2 linked regions of the Aromatoleum petrolei genome follow. The protein of the gene in region 2 interacts with the protein of the main gene of each other region in a pairwise test. Links are inferred from orthologs where the notes say so. Each region holds a gene or a part of one and is shown on either strand. Other genes may lie near its edges.

Region 1 (15,416 bases), 2.7 Mb from region 2 along the record:
AGCGCCAGCCAGTCCTTCGTGCGCCGCACCGACAGGTATTGTCCACGCCACGGATAGCTTCCCGAGCGTCTCGCCACCAGACGCCGCACTCCCCACAGACTGAGCGGATTGAAGCCGGCGATGATCACGCTGCCCTCGGGCACCAGCACCCGCTCCACCTCGCGTAGCACCTGGTGCGGGTTGCGCGAGAACTCCAGCACGTGCGGCAGCAGCACCAGATCGATGCTCGCCGACGCGAACGGCAAGGCGCTTCCCTCCGCGACGACTGCGATGTCGCCCGAGCGCGCGCAATGGAAGCGGAACGGAATACGGTTGCCGCGCAGGAAATCATATTCCGGCAATCCGATCTGTACCGCGTTGTAGCCGAAAATGTCGGCTACCATGAGATCGAACTTGGCCTGCTCCCACCGCAGCAGATAACTTCCCTGCGGGGTTTCAAGCCAGTCCGACAGACTGAGGATGGACATGGACGATCAGCACTCAAAAATCCGCAGCGCCGACATTATCCCTCTTCCGGCCTTCCGCGATAACTATATCTGGTTACTGCGCCGCGGCCCCTGCGCCGCCGTCATCGACCCCGGCGACGCGGCCGTCGTCGAGGCAGCCTTGCAGGCATACGGCCTGCGGCTCGTCGCGATCCTGCTCACCCACCACCACGACGACCACATCGGTGGCGTGGCCGAGCTCGCCGCGCGCCACCATCCCGCGGTGTTCGGTCCCGCGGGCGAGAACATCCCAGGACTCACGCGCGGTGTCGGCGAAGGCGACGAAGTCGCCCTCAATGCGCTGGAGCAGAGCTTCACCGTGTTGGCGATCCCCGGCCACACGACGACCCACATCGCCTACCATGCCCCTGGAATCCTGTTCGCGGGCGACACCCTGTTCAGCGCCGGCTGCGGCCGCCTCCTCGGCGGCACGGCGGCGCAGCTTCACGCCTCGCTGCAGCGTCTGGCGCGGCTTCCGGGCGACACCGCAGTCTACGCCGCCCATGAATACACGCTGTCCAACCTGGCCTTTGCTCAGATGGCCGAACCGGCCAATCCGACGCGCGACGCATGGCTCGCCGAATGCGAAGCCCTGCGCGCCGCAGGACGGCCGACGCTGCCCACCAGCATCGCGCGCGAATGCAGCATCAACCCCTTCCTGCGCACCGATTTGCCCGGCGTGATCGACACGGTCACGGCACACAGCGGGCAGCGTCCGGCCAATTCCGCCGAATGCTTCGCCGCCCTGCGCCGCTGGAAGGACGTGTTCTGACGCGGCTTACCGCACCGTGGCGAGTTCGGGCGCCGCGGCAAGGTGCCAGCGGTTGCGGCCATCGCGCTTCGCGCGGTACAGCGCTTCGTCGGCGCGCGCGACCAGCGTGGCGAAACCGCCGTCGTCGCTGCGCTCGGGGCTCGTCACTGCAATGCCGACGCTCACCGTGACGACGCGTGCCGCCGTCGAGTGCCGGTGCGTGATCGCCAAGGCCTCGACGGCCCTGCGCATCGACTCGGCGACGATCGCCGCGCCCTGTGCGTCGGTTTCGGGCAGCACGACGGCGAACTCCTCGCCGCCGTAGCGTGCCACCAGGTCGACCGGCCGCCGGGTGTTGCCCGCGAGGGCGCGCGCGACCGCCTTCAGGCACTCGTCGCCAACCTGATGGCCGTATGCGTCGTTGAACTGTTTGAAGCAGTCGACATCGACCACCATCAGCGCAATCGACGCGCCACTGCGTGCGCCGCGCCGCCATTCGCGCGAGAGCGTGGCGTCGAAGGTGCGGCGGTTGGCGATCCCCGTCAGCCCGTCGAAGGCCGACAGGCGCGTCAACTCCCGATTCGCCTCGTCGAGCTTGCGCGTGAGCGCCACGAGCGAGGCACGCATGTGGGCGATGCGCTGCATGGCCCACACCTTGGCCTTGAGCACCGCCTCGGAAACCGGCTTGACGAGATAATCGTCGCCCCCCACGGCGATGCCGCGCTCGATGTCCTCGTCCTGAGTCCGCGCCGACAGGAAGATGATCGGCGTCCATTCGCCATCGGACTCGAGCTGGCGTATCCGCCGCGCGACCTCGAAGCCATCCATCCCGGGCATCACGACGTCGAGCATGACGAGATCGGGGCGTGACTGCCGGAAGGCCTCGATGCCCCCCTCTCCGTCGCGCCGATGCATGGTTTCGAGCCCCATTCCGCCGAGCATCCGGCAGATCAGGGCGGCACTCGTCACGGTGTCTTCAATTACGAGAACCTTCATGCCTGTCGATATCCCAGCGGATGGATAAAACCTTGTTATGGTATCAACTAAGTCCCGATATGTCGTCAGCGATTTCCGGTTTGACGCACTTTCTCCCCTGCCCTAGAGTCCACCCTCTTTTCACGAACGAGGCGCCGGATTCATGGCGATTCCTCTCCTGCGAATTCTCCTGCTGGTCATCGCGCTGACCGCGGCGGCGTCCTCGGCCATTGCAGAGGACACCCCGGCTGGCGATGTCCTGCCCTCCAATGCCCCTGCGCCGGTCGACACCGCGCCGGCCGAAGCCAGCCCGCGTTCGCTCGGGAGCCTGCGCCCGCCATCGGCCGCGCGCAGAACGGAAGGCCTCGCCGCCTCGCCCGGCCAAGTACTGGAACTGCGTGACCCTGCCCCGCGCGTCCTCACACTGGACCTCACACGCGATGCGAACGACATCTGGGACCGCATCCGGCGCGGCTTCGGCATGCCCGACCTCGATACCGAGACGGTCGCCGAACAGCAACTCTTCTACCTCAACCGTCCGGGATTCCTGAAACGGGTGTTCGAGCGCGGCGGGCGCTACCTCTATCACATCGTGGACGAACTCGAACGCCGCGGCATGCCCACCGAGCTCGCCCTGCTGCCGATGGTCGAGAGCAGCTACAACCCGATGGCCTATTCGCGCGCGCGCGCCTCGGGACTGTGGCAGTTCATCCCCTCGACCGGGCGCAACTACAACCTGACGCAAGACAAGTGGGTGGACGAACGGCGCGACGTGATCGCCTCGACCAACGCCGCGCTCGACTACCTCCAGACCATCTACGAGATGCACGGCGACTGGCACCTCGCCCTCGCCTCCTACAACTGGGGCGAAGGCGCCGTAGGACGGGCCGTGCAGCGCAACCTCGCCGAGGGGCTGCCAGCCGAATACAGCCAGCTGCGGATGCCCGAGGAAACCCGCAACTATGTCCCCAAGCTGCAGGCACTGAAGAACATCGTCGCGCAGCCCGAGCTCTTCCACTTCGAGCTGCCCTACGTTCCGAACACCCGCCACTTCGTCACCGTAGACACCCCCGCCGGTATCGACCTCGCGACCGCCGCGCGCCTCGCCGAGATGCCGCTCGAGGAGTTCCTCGCGCTCAACCCCTCCTACAACCGTCCCGCCACCACGCGAGCCGATTCGCTGGTGATTCCGGTCGACCGCGCCGAACGCTTCCGCGCCCGCCTGGCCGAACATCAGAACAACGGCAAGCAGTGGCGCACCTACGAGATGCGCCGCGGCGACACCCTCGCGTCGGTCGCACGCGACTTCGGCCTGTCGCTGAGCGAACTGCACCAGATCAACGGCCTCGATGCGCGCAGCCGCGTGAGCCCCGGATACACCCTGCTAGTCCCCAACGGCATCGAACCCGACGGCGCGATCGCGGCGGCCCGGATGATTCCGCGCAACGCCGCGCTCGACACCAGCACGATCCCGTCCAAGGCGGACGCAAAGGGCGCGCAGGCGAAGGGCGGAAAGAAATCGGGGGCTGGCAAGACCTCGACCGGCAGGCGCGCGGCCGGCAAGAAGGCTTCGTCGGGGAACGCCAAGGCACCCGCGAAATCGACTGCCAAGACCGCGCCGAAGTCGTCCGGCAAGACGACGACCTCCGCGCAGAAGAACCAGAAGCGCTGAACGCCGCGGACCGCCTCAGGCGGGCCAGTGGCAGCGCACGCTGCGCCCGCCGCGCAGGTCGGTTACCGCCGGATACTGCGCACGGCAGATATCGGTCGCCCGCTCGCAGCGGGGGTGGAAGTGGCAGCCGGGCGGAGGCGCCAGTGGCGACGGCAGGTCGCCAGCCACCACCGGCCGCGTTGCGCGCTCGGCAGCGCCCGCATGCGCCGCGGTTTCGCGCGCGATATCGGGAACCGCCGCGAGCAGCGCACGGGTGTAGGGATGCGCCGGCGCGGCCAGCACCTTCCCCACCGGCCCCTGCTCGACGATGCGTCCCAGGTACATCACCGCAACGTCGTCGGCGAGCCAGCTCACCACGCCGATGTTGTGCGTGATGAAGAGATAGGCGAGATCGAACTCCGCCTGCAATTCGCGCATCAGGTTGAGGATCTGTGCCTGCACCGACACGTCCAGCGCACTCGTCGGCTCGTCGCACACGATCAGCTTCGGGCGCACCGCAAGGGCCCGCGCGATCGCGATACGCTGACGCTGGCCGCCGGAGAATTCGTGCGGGTAGCGCAGCCTCATTTCCGACGTGAGTCCCACGCGCGCAAGCAAGGCATCGATCTGCTCCGCGCGCGCTGACGGATCCTTCTCGACACCCAGCGCGAGCATGCCCTCCTCGATGATCTCGCCGACGCGCATGCGCGGGTTCAGGGACGCGAAGGGGTCCTGGAACACCATCTGGAAATCGCGCCGCAGCGCGCGCAAGGCCGCGCGGGACAGCCCCGCGAGCGGCGTGCCGTCGAGGTACACCTCGCCGCCGGTCGGCGCGACGAGCTGCAGGATCGCCTTGCCGGCGGTCGTCTTGCCGCATCCGGACTCGCCCACCAGCGCCAGCGTACGGCCCGGCGCGAGCGCCAGGCTCACGCCATCGACGGCGCGCACGCGCGCCACCTCGCGCCGCAGGAGTCCCTTGCGCACCGGGAAATGCACCTGCAGGTCGCGCACATCGAGCAGGGGCGCCGTCCTTGTGGCGGCACGTTCGCCAGCCGCACCTGCCGAGGCCGCCGCGGCGGAGACCGCGGGCCTTTCGGCATGATCTTCCGCGTACAGATGACAGCGCACTGCCTGCGCTCCGACCGACTGCCACGCCGGGGCGTCGTGATGGCAGCGCTCGAACACGTCGGGGCAACGCCCGGCGAAGCGGCAGCCGGTGAAGACCTGGTCCAGCGGCGGCACATGCCCGCCCAGGGCCGCCAGCGGATGGCCGCGCTGGGCGTCGGTCGGCAGCGCGGCGAAGAGCTTGCGCGAATACGGGTGCAGGGGCGCGCGGAAAAAATCGTCGCGCGCGCCGGTCTCGACCAGCTCGCCCGCGTACATCACGCCGATGCGGTGCGCCATATGCGCCACCACGCCCAGGTCGTGGGTGATCAGCAGCATGCCCATGCCGCGCTCGGCCTGAAGGCGCGCGAGCAGGTCGAGCACCTGGGCCTGGATGGTCACGTCGAGCGCGGTCGTTGGCTCGTCGGCGATCAGCAGTTCCGGGTCGCCCGCGAGGGCCATCGCGATCATGACACGCTGCTTCATGCCGCCGGAAAACTGGAAGGGGTAATCGTCCAGCCGTCGCGCAGCGTCGGGGATCCCGACCGCGTCAAGCAGGCGCTGTGCTTCCGCACGGGCCGCCGCGCCGCGCAGGCCGCGATGGCGTGCCAGCACCTCGCCGATCTGCGTCATCACGGTCATCACCGGATTCAGGCTGGTCGAAGGCTCCTGGAAGATCATCGCGATCCGGCCGCCGCGCACCTCGCGCATGTCCGCCTCGCTGCGGGCGAGCAGCTCGTCGCCGGCAAAGCGCACCTCGCCGCCAACGATGCGTCCGGCGTCGGGCAGCAGGCGCAGCAGGGCCAGCGCCGTCATCGACTTGCCGCAGCCGGATTCGCCCAACAGTGCAAAGGTCTCCCCCGCCGCGATCGAGAACCCGACGCCGTCGACCGGACGTACGGGCCGTGCGGCGGCGCCGATATGCACGCGCAAGTGCCGCACGTCCAGGAGCGGGGCGTCGATTGGTCGGTCCTCCTGCGCGGGCGGACGGTCGGTTCCGGCAAGTACGGTCATCGGACGGGTATGGACGCGGAGTGAAACGAAAGAGGGATGGAAAAAGGGCCGCTTGCGCGGCCCCGTGGCAATGCTGCGACCGGTCGTCCGATCAGTGGTGGTGGCCGCCCGCGCCGTGCACGTGGCCGTGCGCCAGCTCCTCGGCGGTCGCCGGGCGCACTTCCGCAATGGTCACATCGAACACCAGGGCGGTGCCGGCCAGCGGATGATTGCCATCGACAACGACCTTGCCGTCGGCGATGTCGGTGATGCGGTAGATCATCTCCTCCTCGCCGTCGTCGGTGACGCGCTCGAAGGACATGCCGACCTCGATGTTCTCGGGGAACTGGCTGATGTCCTCGACCAGCACGAGTTCCTCGTCGTAATCGCCGAAGGCATCTTCGGGCTGCAGCTTGACCTTCAGCTGCTCACCGACCTTCTTGCCGTGCAGCGCCTCCTCAATGGCGGGGAAGATGCCATCGTAGCCGCCATGCAGGTAGACCAGCGGTTGCTGACCATCATCGATCATGTTGCCGTCCGGGTCGACGACGGTGTACTTAAGCGTTACGACGCTGTTCTTGACGATTTCCATTAGCTTTCTCTGTTTCCAGTTTCCTGACCAGTTCAAAAACCCCCGCCGCATGGCCGCGGGGGGTAACGTCGCGGAGTGCGTGACGGATGATGCCTTCCTTGTCGATCACGAAGGTCGTCCGCGCCACGCCCATCTTCTTCACACCATCGACTTCCTTGGGCTGCCAGACATCGTAGAGCCGGCACACCTCGGTCTCGACGTCGGAAAGCAGACGTATCGACAGGCCGTGCTGGTCGCGGAATTCGGCGTGGGTCAGGCAATCGTCGGGACTGACGCCGACGACGATGCAGTCGTAGCGGGCGAATTCGTCTTCATGATCGGAGAAGTCGGCCGCCTGCATGGTGCATCCCGGCGTGTTGTCACGAGGGTAAAAGTAGAGGACCACATGGTGCCTGCCGCGTTCTGCGGCGAGGTCGAAATCCTCCATGTCCGCATCCGGCAGCGAAAACGTTGGCGCGATATCACCGATCTGCAACATGTGATCTCCCTGACGTCGTTGGATTCTAGCCGAGACACGAAGCGAACTCTACCTGCGTCTCCCCCGCTTGCGCTACACCGATTTAATGCTTGCGGATCAGCACAAGCTGTTTAAAATTACAGTTACCCCGGAGAACCCCATGAGCAACCGCGACCACAACCTGACCGCCCGCCAGAGCGAAATCCTCGAGTTCATCCGCCAGACGGTCGAATCCGAGGGGCGTCCGCCCACGCGCGCCGAGGTATGCAGCGCATTCGGCTTCCGTTCGCCGAACGCGGCCGAAAGCCATCTGCGCGCACTCGCCGCGAAGGGCGCGATCCTGCTCGAGGAGGGGCGCGCGCGCGGCATCCGCCTTGCCCAAGGGCTCGGTCTGCCGCTGATCGGTCGGGTCGCGGCCGGCAGTCCCATCCTCGCGGTCGAGCACATCGAATCGCGCCACCAGATCGACCCGGCCCTCTTCTCGCCGCGCGCCGACTACCTGCTGCGCGTGCGCGGCATGAGCATGCGCGACGCAGGCATCCTCGACGGCGACCTGCTCGCCGTGCACCGCAGCCACGAGGCACGTTCCGGGCAGGTGGTGGTCGCCCGCGTCGAGGACGAGGTGACCGTGAAGACCTTCACCAGCAAGGGCCCCATCGTCAGCCTGCTGCCGGCCAACCCCGATTTCGCGCCCATCGTCGTCGATACCCGCAGCACCCCCCTGACGATCGAGGGGATCGCCGTCGGCCTGGTGCGCAACGGCTCGCTGTGAAGCCTGCCGCCGTGATCCTCCTCCCGCCCCCCGCTTTCGATGGCCGCCCTCGCCCAGACCACCCTCGCAGCCCTGCCGTCCGGCCTCGTATGGCAGGCGGACCGGCTCGCGCAGTCGGCCGAGGCGGGCATCGCCACCGGCTTCGCGGCGCTCGATGCCCAGCTGCCGGGCGGCGGCTGGCCCCGTAATGCGCTGATCGAACTGCTGTCCGACCGCCCCGGTATCGGCGAACTCGGACTGCTGCTGCCCGTGCTGCACGCCCTGCCGGCCGATCGCTGGATCGTCTGGGTCGCCCCGCCCCATCTGCCCTACGCCCCTGCCCTCGTCGCAGCGGGGGTGCCGCTCGAACGTTTGCTGCTGCTCGAACCGGGCAACCACGCCGAAATCCTGTGGTCGGTGCGACAGGCATTAGCGTCGGGCGGCAGCAGCATCGTGCTCGCCTGGCTGGCACGTGCGGACACCGCCGCCTTGCGGCGTCTGCAACTCGCCGCCGAAAGCTCCGCGACCCCGCTGTTCCTGTTCCGTCCCGTCTCCGCCGCCCGGCAGCCCTCCCCCGCCGTCTTGCGCCTGCGGCTCGCTGCGAGCGACGGCGAACTCGCCGTGGACATCCTCAAACGGCGCGGCCCCGGCCTCGCCGCCCCGCTGTACCTGTCCCTCCCGCAACGACCCGGCCTGCGCCGCATTCCCGCCCTCAACGATGCTCTGGTTCGCCCTGATCCTGTCCGATCTGCCGCTGCAGGTATTCACGCGCGGCGTGGATGAGCCGGGCGAACTGGCGGTCGTCGAACACAGCCCCGGCGCGCGCGTGGTCGCGGCGACTGCCGCTGCGCTCGCGCGCGGCGTCGAACCCGGCCAGGGCGCGGCCGGCGCCCTCGCGGTCGCTCCGTCGCTGCAACTGCGCGAACGCGACCCGGCGCTCGAGGCCGCGACGCTGGCGGAGTTCGCCGCGTGGGCCACGCAATTCACGCCCTGCGTCAGCATCGACCCGCCCGATGGGCTGGTGCTGGAAACGAGCGGCAGCCTGCGCCTGTTCGGCGGCGTCACGGGGCTGGTGCGGCGCATCCGCGCCGGCCTCGCGCCGCTCGGCCTGGATGCCGCGATCGCCGCTGCCCCGACCCCGCTCGCGGCACGCTGGCTCGCGCGCACGCACCCGGGCCGGCAGCTCCGGGCCGCCGCCGAGTGGTGGCGCAAGCTCGACGACCTGCCCGTCGAACTGCTCGGCGACGGCGCCGAAGTATCCCGCGCCACGCTCGACCTGCTGCACGGCATCGGCGCCCGCCGCATCGGCGACGTCGCCCGCCTGCCGCGCGACGGGCTCGCCCGCCGCCAGGCCTCCGTCGTGCTCGACACGCTCGCGCGGGCCCGCGGCGAACGCCCCGATCCGCGCCCCTGGTTTCTGCCGCCGGAACGCTTCGAATCGCGGCTGGTCCTGCCCGCGAGCCTGCTGCACACCGAGCCACTGCTGTTCGCCGCCGGAAGGCTGTTTTCCGGGCTGTCCGCCTGGCTTGCCGCCCGCCATGCCGCGCTCGATCGCTGCCGCCTGCAGCTGGAGCACGAGGGCCACCCCGACACCGTGCTCGAGATCGTCACCGGCACGCCGGGGCGCGACGACGGGCGACTGCTGATGCTTGCCCGCGAACACCTCGCCGCGCTGCAGTTGCCCGCGCCGGTCGAGGCACTGCGCCTTCTCGCCGACAACCCGGTGGTCACCCCGGGGCGCACGCAGGACCTGTTCAGCGACCCCGACAGCGCACGCGACGCCGCCGCCCTGCTGCTCGATCGTCTGCGCGCGCGGCTGGGGCGCGAGGCGGTTCGTACCGTACATCCGGTTTGCGAGCACCGGCCCGAACGCGCCTGGCGCCTCGCCGACCCCGGACGCCCCGCCCCCCACAGCACCCCGCCGGCCACCGGCCCTCGCCCCCTATGGCTGATGAACGAACCGCGCGCGCTCGACTCTATCCGCGCGCTGACGCTGCTGCGCGGGCCGGAACGCATCGAATCCGGGTGGTGGGACGGCGCCGACATGCGTCGCGACTACTACATCGCCCGCGCACCCGATGCCGCGCTGTGGTGGGTATTCGAGCAGCTCGACCCACCCGGTGGCTGGTACGTGCATGGTTTTTTTGGCTAAACTCGCTTCCCCACTCCCGGTTCCCGCCGGGAATCCTTCCCTCAACCCCGATCCCCCTCTTCCTTGAGCGCCCCCGCCTCGTCGTCCGTCTCGGCCTCCCTCATCGCCCGCCAGCTGCTGCACCACGCGTGGCCCGTACTAGTCGCGCAGATCCTGTCGATGAGCATGCTGATCGCCGACACCGTGATCGTGGGCCGCTACAGCACCGTCGACCTCGCCGCGGTCGCCGTCGGCAGCGGCGTATATATCTCCATCGTGATGCTGGTGGTGGGCGTGCTGCAGGCCGTCGCCCCGACCGTCGCGCATCATTTCGGCGCCGGCCGCATGGAAGGGATCGCGCCCTCGCTGCAGCAGGGGTTCTGGCTCGCGCTGATGCTCGCCGTGCCCGGCATCGCGCTAATGGTCTTCCCCGGCTTCCTGCTGGAGTTGAGCAGCGTCCCCGCCGACGTCGACGCAAAGACCCGCGAGTACCTCCTCGCCACCGCCGTGGGCCTGCCCGCCGTGCTGTTGTACCGCACCTTCTATGCCTTCAACAACGCCGTGGGCAAGCCGCGTGTGCTGATGGCGATCAGCTTCATCGTCACCACGACCCATGTTCCGCTCGCGTGGGCACTGGTGTACGGCCATCTATGGCTGCCGCCTCTGGGCGTGCTCGGCTGCGGCATCTCGACGGCAATCGTGAACTGGCTCGCCTTCACCTGCGGCGCCGTCTACCTCGCGCGCAATCCGGGCTACCGGCCATATCGCCTCTTCTCGCACTGGCGCGGGCCGCAGGCCAAGGAGATCCTCGGCCTGCTGCGCCTGGGCGTGCCGATGGGGCTGTCGACCTTCATCGAGGTGTCGTCCTTCACGCTGATCGCGCTGTTCGCCGCCCGCCTGGGCGCCGAGGCCGTCGCCGGCCATCGCGTCGTCGCGAACGTCGCCGCCCTGATCTACATGCTGCCGCTGGCGATGTCGATCGCCGTGCTCGTCCTCGTCGGCCAGGCGGCCGGCGCGCGCGACTGGGCCCGGGCACGCATGACGATACGGGTGGGCATGATCGTCACGGCGGGACTCGCGTCGCTCATCGGCATCGCGCTATGGATCGCGCGCGAGCCGCTCATCGCGCTGTTCTCGGAAGACGTCGCCGTGCGTACCGTCAGCCTGATGCTGCTGATCTACGTCTGCCTCTACCAGCTGTTCGACTCGGTGCAGACCGTCGCGGCGCATGCGCTGCGCGGCTACAAGGTGACCTTCGTGCCGATGCTGATGCACGCCGTGTGCTTCTGGGGCGTGGGCCTCGCCGGCGGCTATTGGGCGAGCTTCCATGCCCCCTGGCGCACCGACGGACCACACGTGGCCGGTTTCTGGGAGGCAGGCGTAATGTCCACGACGGTCGCCGCGATGCTGTTCGGCTGGCTGCTGCGCGCCGTCATGCGACGGCAGGAGGAATCTCCTGCCTGAGGACGCTCAGCTTCCCAGCCAGCCCTCACGCAGCGCCCGCATCGCCGCCGAGACGCGCTTGCCGCTCGCGAGCTTCACCGTATCGGCCGGCTGAGGCACCAGTTCGGCCGTAACGGTAATCAGCTCGTCGCGCCGGAAGGCGTGGATGGTCACCTGCTCCCCCGGCCCGCGGCGCGCGAGCATGCCGTCGAGCGACGCGGCCGTCACCTTGAGGCCATCGATGGCGACGAGCACATCCCCCGCCGAAAGCCCGCATCGCTGCGCGGGGCCGTCGTCGAACACGTTTGCGAGCTTCGCCTCGCCGTTACCGCCAGCCAGCTTCACACCCAACCAGGCTCCCTTCGCGGCGGCCTCGGCGCGGAACTCGATCCCGAACGCCCTGAGGAACTCGTCCAGCGCCAGATCCTCGGTCCCCTCGACCGCGTCCTTCAGCCAGCGCGACAGGCGCCGCCCCGCCCCCTTGAGGCCAGCTTCCCCCACCTCGGCGACAAGCGCGAACAGGCCATCCTCGGCGACCCCCTCGCCCGTCAGGCCGTGCCGCTGCCACAGCAGGCGCATCACGTCGTCGAGGCTCTTCCGCCCCGCACTCGCGGCGCGCAGCTGGAGGTCCAGTGCGAGTGCGATCAGCGCACCCTTCGCGTAGTAGCTGACGATCGCATTGGGCGCGTTCTCGTCCTGCCGGTAGTACTTGATCCACGCGTCGAAGGACGATTCGGCGACGCTCTGCTTGAGGCGGCCGCTGCCGCGCAGCACGCCGGACATCGTCTTGCCTAGCAGCGCGAGGTAATCCTCCACGCCGATCACGCCCGAGCGCACCAGCGCGAGATCGTCGTAGTAGGAAGTGAAGCCCTCGAACGCCCACAGCAGGCGCGTGTAGTTTTCGGTGGCGAGGTCGTAGGGCGCGAACGCCGCGGGCTTGATGCGCTTGACGTTCCAGGTGTGGAAATACTCGTGGCTGCACAGGCCGAGGAAGGTCCGGTAGCCGTCGGTGTGCTCGTGCATGCCGACGTAGGGCAGATCATTGCGCCCGGTCAGCAGCGCCGTCGAGGCACGGTGCTCGAGGCCACCGTAACCGTCGCCGACCACCATCGTCAGGAAGAGGTAGCGATCGACCGGGGCGGGCGTGCCAAACAGTTCGATCTGCCACGTGCAGATGCGCGAGAGATCGCTGCACAAGCGTTCGAGATCGCAGTCATGCCGCCCCGTGAGCACGATGTCGTGCGGAACGCCCGCCGCCTCGAAGCGGGCGTGCGTGAAGCAGCCCATTTCGACCGGGTGATCGACGAGCTCGTCGTAGTTTTCCGCGTAGTAGAGGCCGAACCCCATCGCGGGCGCCGCGAGCGGATTTCCGGCCGGGCGCCGCAAGGTCGTCGCGACCTTCCATGTCTGCAGCTCCGGGCCATCCGGCGGGAGAATGTCCACATAGCAGGGCTCGTCGGTCCGTCCCTCAACCGCGAGGAACACGCTGGTGCCGTTGAAGAATCCGTGCGTGGCATCGAGATGCGCGGCGCGCACCGAGAGGTCCCATGCGTAGACTTCGTAGCTCAGCGTCAAGGCTCGCCCGGCCTCCACCGGCGCCGCACGCCAACTGTGCTTGTCGAGCTTTTCCATCGCGACCGGTCGACCGCCGCATTCCGCGCGCAGGGTGATGATGTTGCGGGCGAACTCGCGGATCATGTAGCTGCCGGGAATCCACGCAGGAAGACGAAACACCTGTCCGGCCGGATCGGGGCTGGCGACCGTGCAGGTGACTTCGAAGATGTGTGCGTTCGGACGCGCGGGGGCGATGGTGTACGACACGCGGGGCTGGTGGGGCATTGAAAATTCCGCAGAACGAAGCAAACCGTCGATTTTAGCCGCAGCAGAGCTGCATCGGACGGCCACCGAGCACGTTGTGTCGATGCCTCATTTTTGCGCAGAAGCAGCATTTCCTTTCGCGTCAGTCCTCTGCGACACCTCCCCACAACTTGTCCACAGGACTGCTCACGCTCCGTGGGGATAAGGAACGACTTTCCCACAACACGCGTTGCGAAAATGCCTCATTTTTGTGCAGCGACGACATTTCCTTATGCTTCAGTGGCCTGAAGCACGTCCCCACAAGTTGTCCACAAGACTGCACACGCCGCGTGGGGATAAGCGGACAGTTCTGTGAAAGCCCCCGCCACCTCACTCCACAGTCGCGCGCACCGCGTCGGTCGACGGCCCGCCCTTGGCAATCTGCTGCACGGGCGACAGGAAGCGTCCGATCTCGGAGAGCGTCGCATCCATCGCCTCCTGCAGACGGTCCACCGCCCCCTGAGGAGCCCCGCCATCCTTCAAGGCCGTTTCCGCCACGGCGGCGGCATTCGCCAGTCGCGGCAGACCCATCGCCCCCGCCGCGCCGCGCAGTTTGTGCACCACGCCCACTGCCGCCGCGGGGTTCCCCGCATGCAGGAAAGCGGCGATCCTGCCAGGATCCCCTCCGCAGGTATCGACAAAGCGCTGGAGATAGGTCGCGTAGGTCTTCGCGTCGCGCCACAGTCTGAGACCGAGCGCAGCGTCTAGCACGACCTCGTCTGCGCCGGGCGCAACCGAAACAGGCGCTGCGGGTGCCGCTGCGGAGATCGGCCGAGGCGCATAAGTCTGCAGAGCCGAGATCAGATCCTCGGCCGCGAATGGCTTCGACACGAAGCCGCTCATTCCGGCCTGTAGTGCGGCCGTATGCTGGTCATGGAAGGCACCGGCCGACACCGCGATCACGGGCAACGCCCGCAGCGCTTCGGATGCGCGGATACGGCGCGTCGCCTCGTAGCCGTCCATGACCGGCATCTGCACGTCCATCAGCACTGCATCGAAGTCCGCGGGCTGTCGCTCCAGCAGCCCGAGGGCCGCCTCGCCGTGCTCCGCCTGGGCAACCCGTGCGCCCTCGCCCTCGAGAATCCCTTGGGCAACCTCGCGGTTGATGTCGCTGTCGTCCACCACGAGTACACGGTATCCGGCAAGGCGACCCGACGGCGTCGAGGTCGACACACCGACCTCTCCTCCGCCCCTGCCCGCAACGAGTTCCGCCACTGCTTCGAGCAAGGTCGTAGCTGTCACCGGCTTGGTCAACACGCGGTCGGCGAAACGGCTATCCGGATGCCTCTGCAACGCTTCCCGGTCGGCTGCCGTCACCATCACGATCACCGGATGCGCATCGCTGCCGAACATGGGACGCAGCGCCGCGGCCGTCGCCAGCCCGTCCATGCCCGGCATGCGCCAGTCGAGCAGCAAGACATCGAATGGTTGCCCTGATTCGCGACGTGTCCGCACAGCCTCGATGGCCGCCGCGCCGGAATCGGCGACTTCGACCGACCACCCCAACGCCATGACAACCGCGGTCAGCGCTTCGCGCGCCAGCGGATGGTCATCGACAATCAGCACCCGCTGCGGAACGGGTGCCGGCACCGCCACTGCCGGCCTTTCCTCCGTCGCAAACGGCAGCTCGAAGAAGAACTCGCTGCCCTGTCCGGGCTCGCTGCGCACGCCGAGCTGCCCGCCCATGAGTCCGACCAGTTGCCTGCTGATCGCCAGTCCGAGGCCGGTTCCACCGAAGCGCCGGCTCGTCGAGGTATCCGCCTGACTGAAGGGAGAAAAGATCTCCTCCTGCTTCTCCGGCGGAATGCCGATCCCGGTATCCGACACCGCAAACCGCAGACGCAAGCGATCCCCATCGCGCCCCACCGGCATGACGCGCAACACCACCTCGCCGCGCTCCGTGAACTTGATCGCATTGCTCGCAAGATTGGTCAGAACCTGCCGCAAACGCAGCGCGTCGCCCACAAGGGATTCCGTGCCGGGCGGCGGCGGCCAGACTGCGACCTCGACCGGCTTGCCCTCGCACGCATACGCCATCGTGCTCGCCAGCTCGTCGAGCACTTCGGCGAGACGGAAGGGCTGGTGCTCGATGTCGAGCCGATGGGCCTCGATTTTCGAGAAATCCAGGATGTCGTTGAGGATGCCCAGCAGCGACCGGCCCGCCCGCTGGATCTTGCGAGCCAACTCGCGTGCCGCCGGCGGCAGATCGGCCCGTTCCAGCAGATA
Region 2 (4,708 bases):
CGAGCACCGTGAGGCCGCGCGCGCGCAGGCCGGCGGCCAGGTGTTGCGACAGGATGCGGTTGTGCAGGCAGCCGCCGGAGAGTGCGACGACGTCGAGGCCGGTGCGCGCCGCCGCCTGTGCGACCCAGTCGTCGAGCGCGGCGGCGAGCGTGACGTGGAAGCGCGCGGCACCGCGGCCCGTGTCCGGTTCGTCCGCCAGCGCGACGAGGAGCGGCATCAGGTCGAGTCGCCCGGCCCCATCCGTCGTCCAGCCGTCGGCCTCGGGCCGGGCTTCACCGTTGTGGTCGAGGTACTCGGCCGCCGCACGCTCCAGCGCGATCGCGGCTTCCGCCTCGACGCGCATCACCGGGCACAGGCCCAGCAGCCCCGCGGTGGCGTCGAACACGCGGCCGAGGCTGGAGGTCGGCGGGCACAAGGCCTCGCGCTCGAGGAGCTGCGCGAGCATCGCCGCGGCGGGCTGGGAGGCGAAGCGGGTCGCGATCTCGCCGGCGCGGCCGGCCCGGTGCAGCACGGCCGCGGCCATGCGCCACGGTTCGCGCGCCGCGCGGTCGCCGCCCGCGAGCGGCAGGGGCGCGAGATGGCCCAGGCGCTCGAAGGACGCGCCGTCGACGCGCAGCAGCTCGCCACCCCAGGCCGTGCCGTCCGTGCCGAGGCCGACGCCGTCGAGCGCGAGGCCCAGCGCCGGGCCGGGATGCTCGTGCTCCGCCAGCACCGCGGCGACGTGGGCGTGGTGGTGCTGCACGGCGATGGCCGGCACCCCGAGGCGCTCGGCCAGCTCGACCGCGCGGCGGCTGGAGTGGAAGTCCGGGTGCAGGTCGTGGGCGACGGCGGCGGGCGTGCGATGGGCGAGCATCGCCTCGGCCCAGGCGTCCATGTCGTGACAGGCCTCGGGCGTGTCGAGGTCGCCGACCGTCGCGCCGAGCCGGCCCTCGCCCTCGGCAGCCAGGCACAGCGCGTTCTTGTACCAGGCGCCGAATGCGAGCACGGCCGGGCCGCGCGGCGCGAGCGGCAGCGTCACGGCATACGGAGGGGCGTCGTGCGCGATGCTCACCGACGGACTCAGGCCCGCTGCCGGGCCACGCGCGCCTTCGCCATGCCGCGCTCGAGCCACGCGAGCCACTGCGAAATGCCCTCCCCGTTCGTCGAGGAGCTGCGGATCACCTCGATCGCGGGATTCACGCGACGCGCGTAGCCGATCGCGCGCTCGACGTCGAAAGCGAGATACGGCAGCAGGTCGACCTTGTTGAGCAGCATCAGGTCAGCGGCGGCGAACATGTCGGGGTACTTGAGCGGCTTGTCCTCGCCCTCGGTCACCGACAGGATCGCGACCTTGTGCGCCTCGCCCAGATCGAAGGCCGCCGGGCACACGAGGTTGCCGACGTTCTCGATCAGCAGCAGGCTGTCGTCGGCGAGGTCCATCTGTGCGAGTGCGCGGCCGACCATGTCGGCGTCGAGGTGGCAGCCCTTGCCGGTGTTGATCTGCAGCGCCGGCACGCCGGTCGCGCGGATGCGTTCGGCGTCGAATTCGGTTTGCTGGTCGCCTTCGATGACCGCTGCCGGCACGCGCCCGGCGAGTTCGGTGAGCGTGCGCACGAGCAGCGTCGTCTTGCCGGAGCCGGGACTGGAGACGAGGTTCAGCGCGAAAATGCCGCGCGCGGCGAGGGTGCGGCGGTTTTCGTCGGCGCGGGCGTCGTTCTTGCCTAGGATGTCGCGCTCGATTTTCACCATCTGTGACTGCGTGAGGCCGGGCGCGTGCGCGTGGGCCGCGCCGGCACCGAAGTGCAGGTGGTGATGGGCGGGATGGATGTGCGCGTCGTCGGCGGCGGCCTCCGCGGCGGGTTCGTTGGCCTGTTCATGCGCGTGCGCGGGTGCCGCGACCTTCCACCCGCGCGTCGCCCCGCCCTTCGCACGCGCGCCCCTGGACCACCCCGCGCCACCGATACTCACTTCGCCCGAACCACAACCGCACACCGTACACATCACCTTGCTCCAACTCGTTCGCAAGCCCCCATTCCACGGCCTGCTGCAACTCGATACCGTTCGGGCTCAGCCCTTCGACCTTCCACAGGCCAGGCCTGTCGAATCCCTGCCGCCACCCTCCGACAAGCCCAGGGCGAACGACTGCGTTTGCCGCCAGGAATATTCGACGGCATCTTCGCCTCACTCCACCTCGATTTCGCTCACGCGCATCTCCGTGCCGCCGGTCGGTCGCACCTGGTAACCGCCGCACTCGGGACAGGCATCGTAGCGCTGCGCGAGCGGCACGCTGCGGTCGCACGCGAGGCACCAGCCGACGCCGGGGACGGCCTCGATCTCGATCGCCGCGCCGTCCGCCAGCGAATCGCTCAGCACGACGTCGAGGCAGAAGCGCAGCGCCTCGATCTCCACCGACGACAGCTCCCCGATCTCCAGCACGACGGTCTTCACGCGCGCGGCGCCCTGCGCCTGCGCGGCGTCCTCGACGATGCCGCGGATGCTCTCCGCGAGCGACATCTCATGCACCGGCCACGTCCTCGATCGCGATCTCGTACTCGACGCAGGGGTCGAGCGACAACGCGAGGGCCTTCAGGCGCAGCAGCGCCGCCTCGTCCGACTCCGCCTCCCAGCCGCAGCCTTCGCGCACGAAGGGACCTTCGGCGTGGAAATTCCATTCGGTCGGCGCGACGATCGCGTATTCGGCGATGCGATCGCCGTCGAGGCGCACCGCGTGCATCAGCAGCCCGCGGGCGGTCTCGACGCAGGCGAGCCCGGCGTGCTCGCCCAGCGGCGCCGCATCGACCAGCTTGGCCATGTCGGACGCGAGCGGATGGCGCAGGCGGCTCGCACATTCCGACAGATCGACCACGCGCGCGAACAGCCGCGCGGCGATGCGATGGCGATGCATGAGCAGGCCGCGCACCATCAATTCGCCGGCGTGACGCGACAGCACCCCGGTTTCGTGCGCCTTGCCGAAGAGGGTCGGCGTCGCGCAGAAATCCGCCGACGGCACCCCGCCCAGTTCGTTCGCCCACGCGCCCGCCGCCAGCACGGGCAGGAGCGGCACGGCCTCTTCTTTCGGGGTCGAGGAGCCCATTTCGATCAGGTCGCCCAGCGCCGCGCCGATGGTGCCGCCGCGCCGCGCCCGCTCGACGAACTCGCGCAGGCTGCTCGGTCCGCGCGTGGCCATGAAGAAACCCTGCAGCAATTCCACCGCGACCAGATCGAGGATATCTCCGCCCAATTCATAGGCTGCGCGGGCATCCACGAGACGCGCCAGGCGACGGTGCAGTTCCGCGAAGCGGTCGCGGCGCGGGGCGTGGCCGAACAGCGTGGGCCAGTCGAGCATCAGGCGCCACAGGTGCTCCTGCGTCATTTCGGTCGCGAGTTCGCGCTCCTCGGCCCAGGCCTCGGGGCGCTCCGTCTGCGCGGCGCCCGCCGCGACACAGGCCGCCGTGGCGGCGATCCGCTGCGCGTGCGAGCACAGACTGAAGAGGGTCGGAACGAGTTTGATCGCCTCCTCGACCGTCCGCCCGACGAGTACGCGCGCGGCCTGCGGCCGGGGGTTGTCGACCTCGACATGGACGATCCTCCGCCCTTGCCGCCGCGCCACCAGCCGCATCGTTCCCCCCGGGTTCATCCGCCTTCTCCGTTCCGCCGTCCGGTCGCCACACGCATGCCGCCGCACCCCATGCGCGCGCGGCCCGGAAAACGCGCTGTGGGCGCGCATCCGCCGGGTGCGGACGATGATAGGCGCAGACGCGCGAGGGCGAAAGCCTGCCGACGGCAACCGTTGACGCATGTCTAGGAGCGGCCGCGCAGGAAGGCGCGACGCGAGGGCGAGGGCGGCGTCCGCGGATTCGGATCGGCATCTTCGGAGGGGAGCGCCCCAGTGGGATCGGCGACGCTTGCGGCCAGCGGCTTGAGCACGGTGGCGAGCGCCTCGCGCGCGATCGCGCAGGCTGCGTCGGTGTCCGCGATGCCCTCGGGCGGCGTGATCAGGGGGCAGTACTGGAAGGCCGGCACGAGGTCCGAGGCGTGTTCGGCCGCCTCGCCGATGAACACGAGATTGCCCACCGGCAGGCTCAGCGTGTGGCGCATTCCGGCCGCGGTATCGCACCACAGCGTGCCGCCGCCCGGCAGCAGCACGAGCTGGATGCTCCACGGCGTCACCACCGCCGCCAGCCAGTCCCCGCCGACGCGCTCGCACGCGGCGACCGCGACGTCGAGGGCTTCGTTGAGGAAGGGCAGACCGAGCATGCGCGTTTCGTGCACACGGCGGAAATGGCGTTCCATCGTCGGGCTCGGGTCGTCATCCCAGACCGCGGCGACCTGCGCCGCCGCCGGACGGACCGCCGGCACGCGGACGAAGGGGAGCACCTCGCTCATGCCGCTTCCCGCCCGCCCAGGTCCTTGAACCACGCGTCGGGGTCGTAGTCGCCGTCAAGCGTCGCCGCCAGCGCCGCGAGCGCCTCCTCGGTCAGCGCGAGGCTCTCTTCGTCGAGCACGTCCTTGGCGAAACCAAGCGCAATCAGCAGCCAGGTGCCGACGGGCTGCGGGCCGACGAGCAGCATGTTGGCCTGCTCGCGGCGATCACCGCGCCGGACCCACGCGATCTCGCCGTCGCCCACCCAGGACTCGACCTGCATCGGCACCGACAGACACATGCTACGCAGCCTCCGCGACCTTGGGAGGCGTCTGCAGCCCATATTCCGCCAGCGCATCGCGGATC

What was found.
Region 1: the proteins of hypB (region 2) and ToN1_RS00295 interact in binary tests that used the Escherichia coli proteins (3 or more experiments, as listed by UniProt). The link is inferred for Aromatoleum petrolei from one-to-one orthologs.

Annotation. Positions count from the first base shown.
Region 1 is NZ_CP059560.1:60,689-76,104, forward strand. The notes cover bases 4,812-7,804. They hold ToN1_RS00295 (FKBP-type peptidyl-prolyl cis-trans isomerase), read right to left. Parts: upstream 6,552-7,804; coding sequence 6,072-6,551; downstream 4,812-6,071. Other genes in these bases: ToN1_RS00290 (ABC transporter ATP-binding protein), read right to left, coding at 4,812-5,980; ToN1_RS00300 (peroxiredoxin), read right to left, coding at 6,517-7,029; lexA (transcriptional repressor LexA), read left to right, coding at 7,169-7,780. Outside these bases: ToN1_RS00270 (class I SAM-dependent methyltransferase), read right to left, coding at 1-467; gloB (hydroxyacylglutathione hydrolase), read left to right, coding at 466-1,257; ToN1_RS00280 (diguanylate cyclase domain-containing protein), read right to left, coding at 1,264-2,232; ToN1_RS00285 (transglycosylase SLT domain-containing protein), read left to right, coding at 2,375-3,883; more of ToN1_RS00290, read right to left, coding at 3,899-4,811; translesion DNA synthesis-associated protein ImuA, read left to right, coding at 7,820-8,542; ToN1_RS00315 (Y-family DNA polymerase), read left to right, coding at 8,478-9,911; ToN1_RS00320 (MATE family efflux transporter), read left to right, coding at 9,975-11,354; ToN1_RS00325 (M61 family metallopeptidase), read right to left, coding at 11,361-13,172; ToN1_RS00330 (CHASE domain-containing protein), read right to left, coding at 13,521-15,416. UniProt on the Escherichia coli protein: Folding helper with both chaperone and peptidyl-prolyl cis-trans isomerase (PPIase) activities. Chaperone activity prevents aggregation of unfolded or partially folded proteins and promotes their correct folding.
Region 2 is NZ_CP059560.1:2,754,441-2,759,148, reverse strand. The notes cover bases 21-2,996. They hold hypB (hydrogenase nickel incorporation protein HypB), read right to left. Parts: upstream 1,981-2,996; coding sequence 1,060-1,980; downstream 21-1,059. Other genes in these bases: ToN1_RS12595 (nickel-dependent hydrogenase large subunit), read right to left, coding at 2,495-2,996; hypA (hydrogenase maturation nickel metallochaperone HypA), read right to left, coding at 2,161-2,502; ToN1_RS12610 (Kae1-like domain-containing protein), read right to left, coding at 21-1,051. Also shown: more of ToN1_RS12610, read right to left, coding at 1-20; more of ToN1_RS12595, read right to left, coding at 2,997-3,616; [NiFe]-hydrogenase assembly chaperone HybE, read right to left, coding at 3,781-4,365; ToN1_RS12585 (HypC/HybG/HupF family hydrogenase formation chaperone), read right to left, coding at 4,362-4,643; ToN1_RS12580 (HyaD/HybD family hydrogenase maturation endopeptidase), read right to left, coding at 4,645-4,708. UniProt on the Escherichia coli protein: Involved in the maturation of [NiFe] hydrogenases. Required for nickel insertion into the metal center of the hydrogenase. Exhibits a low intrinsic GTPase activity, which is essential for nickel insertion.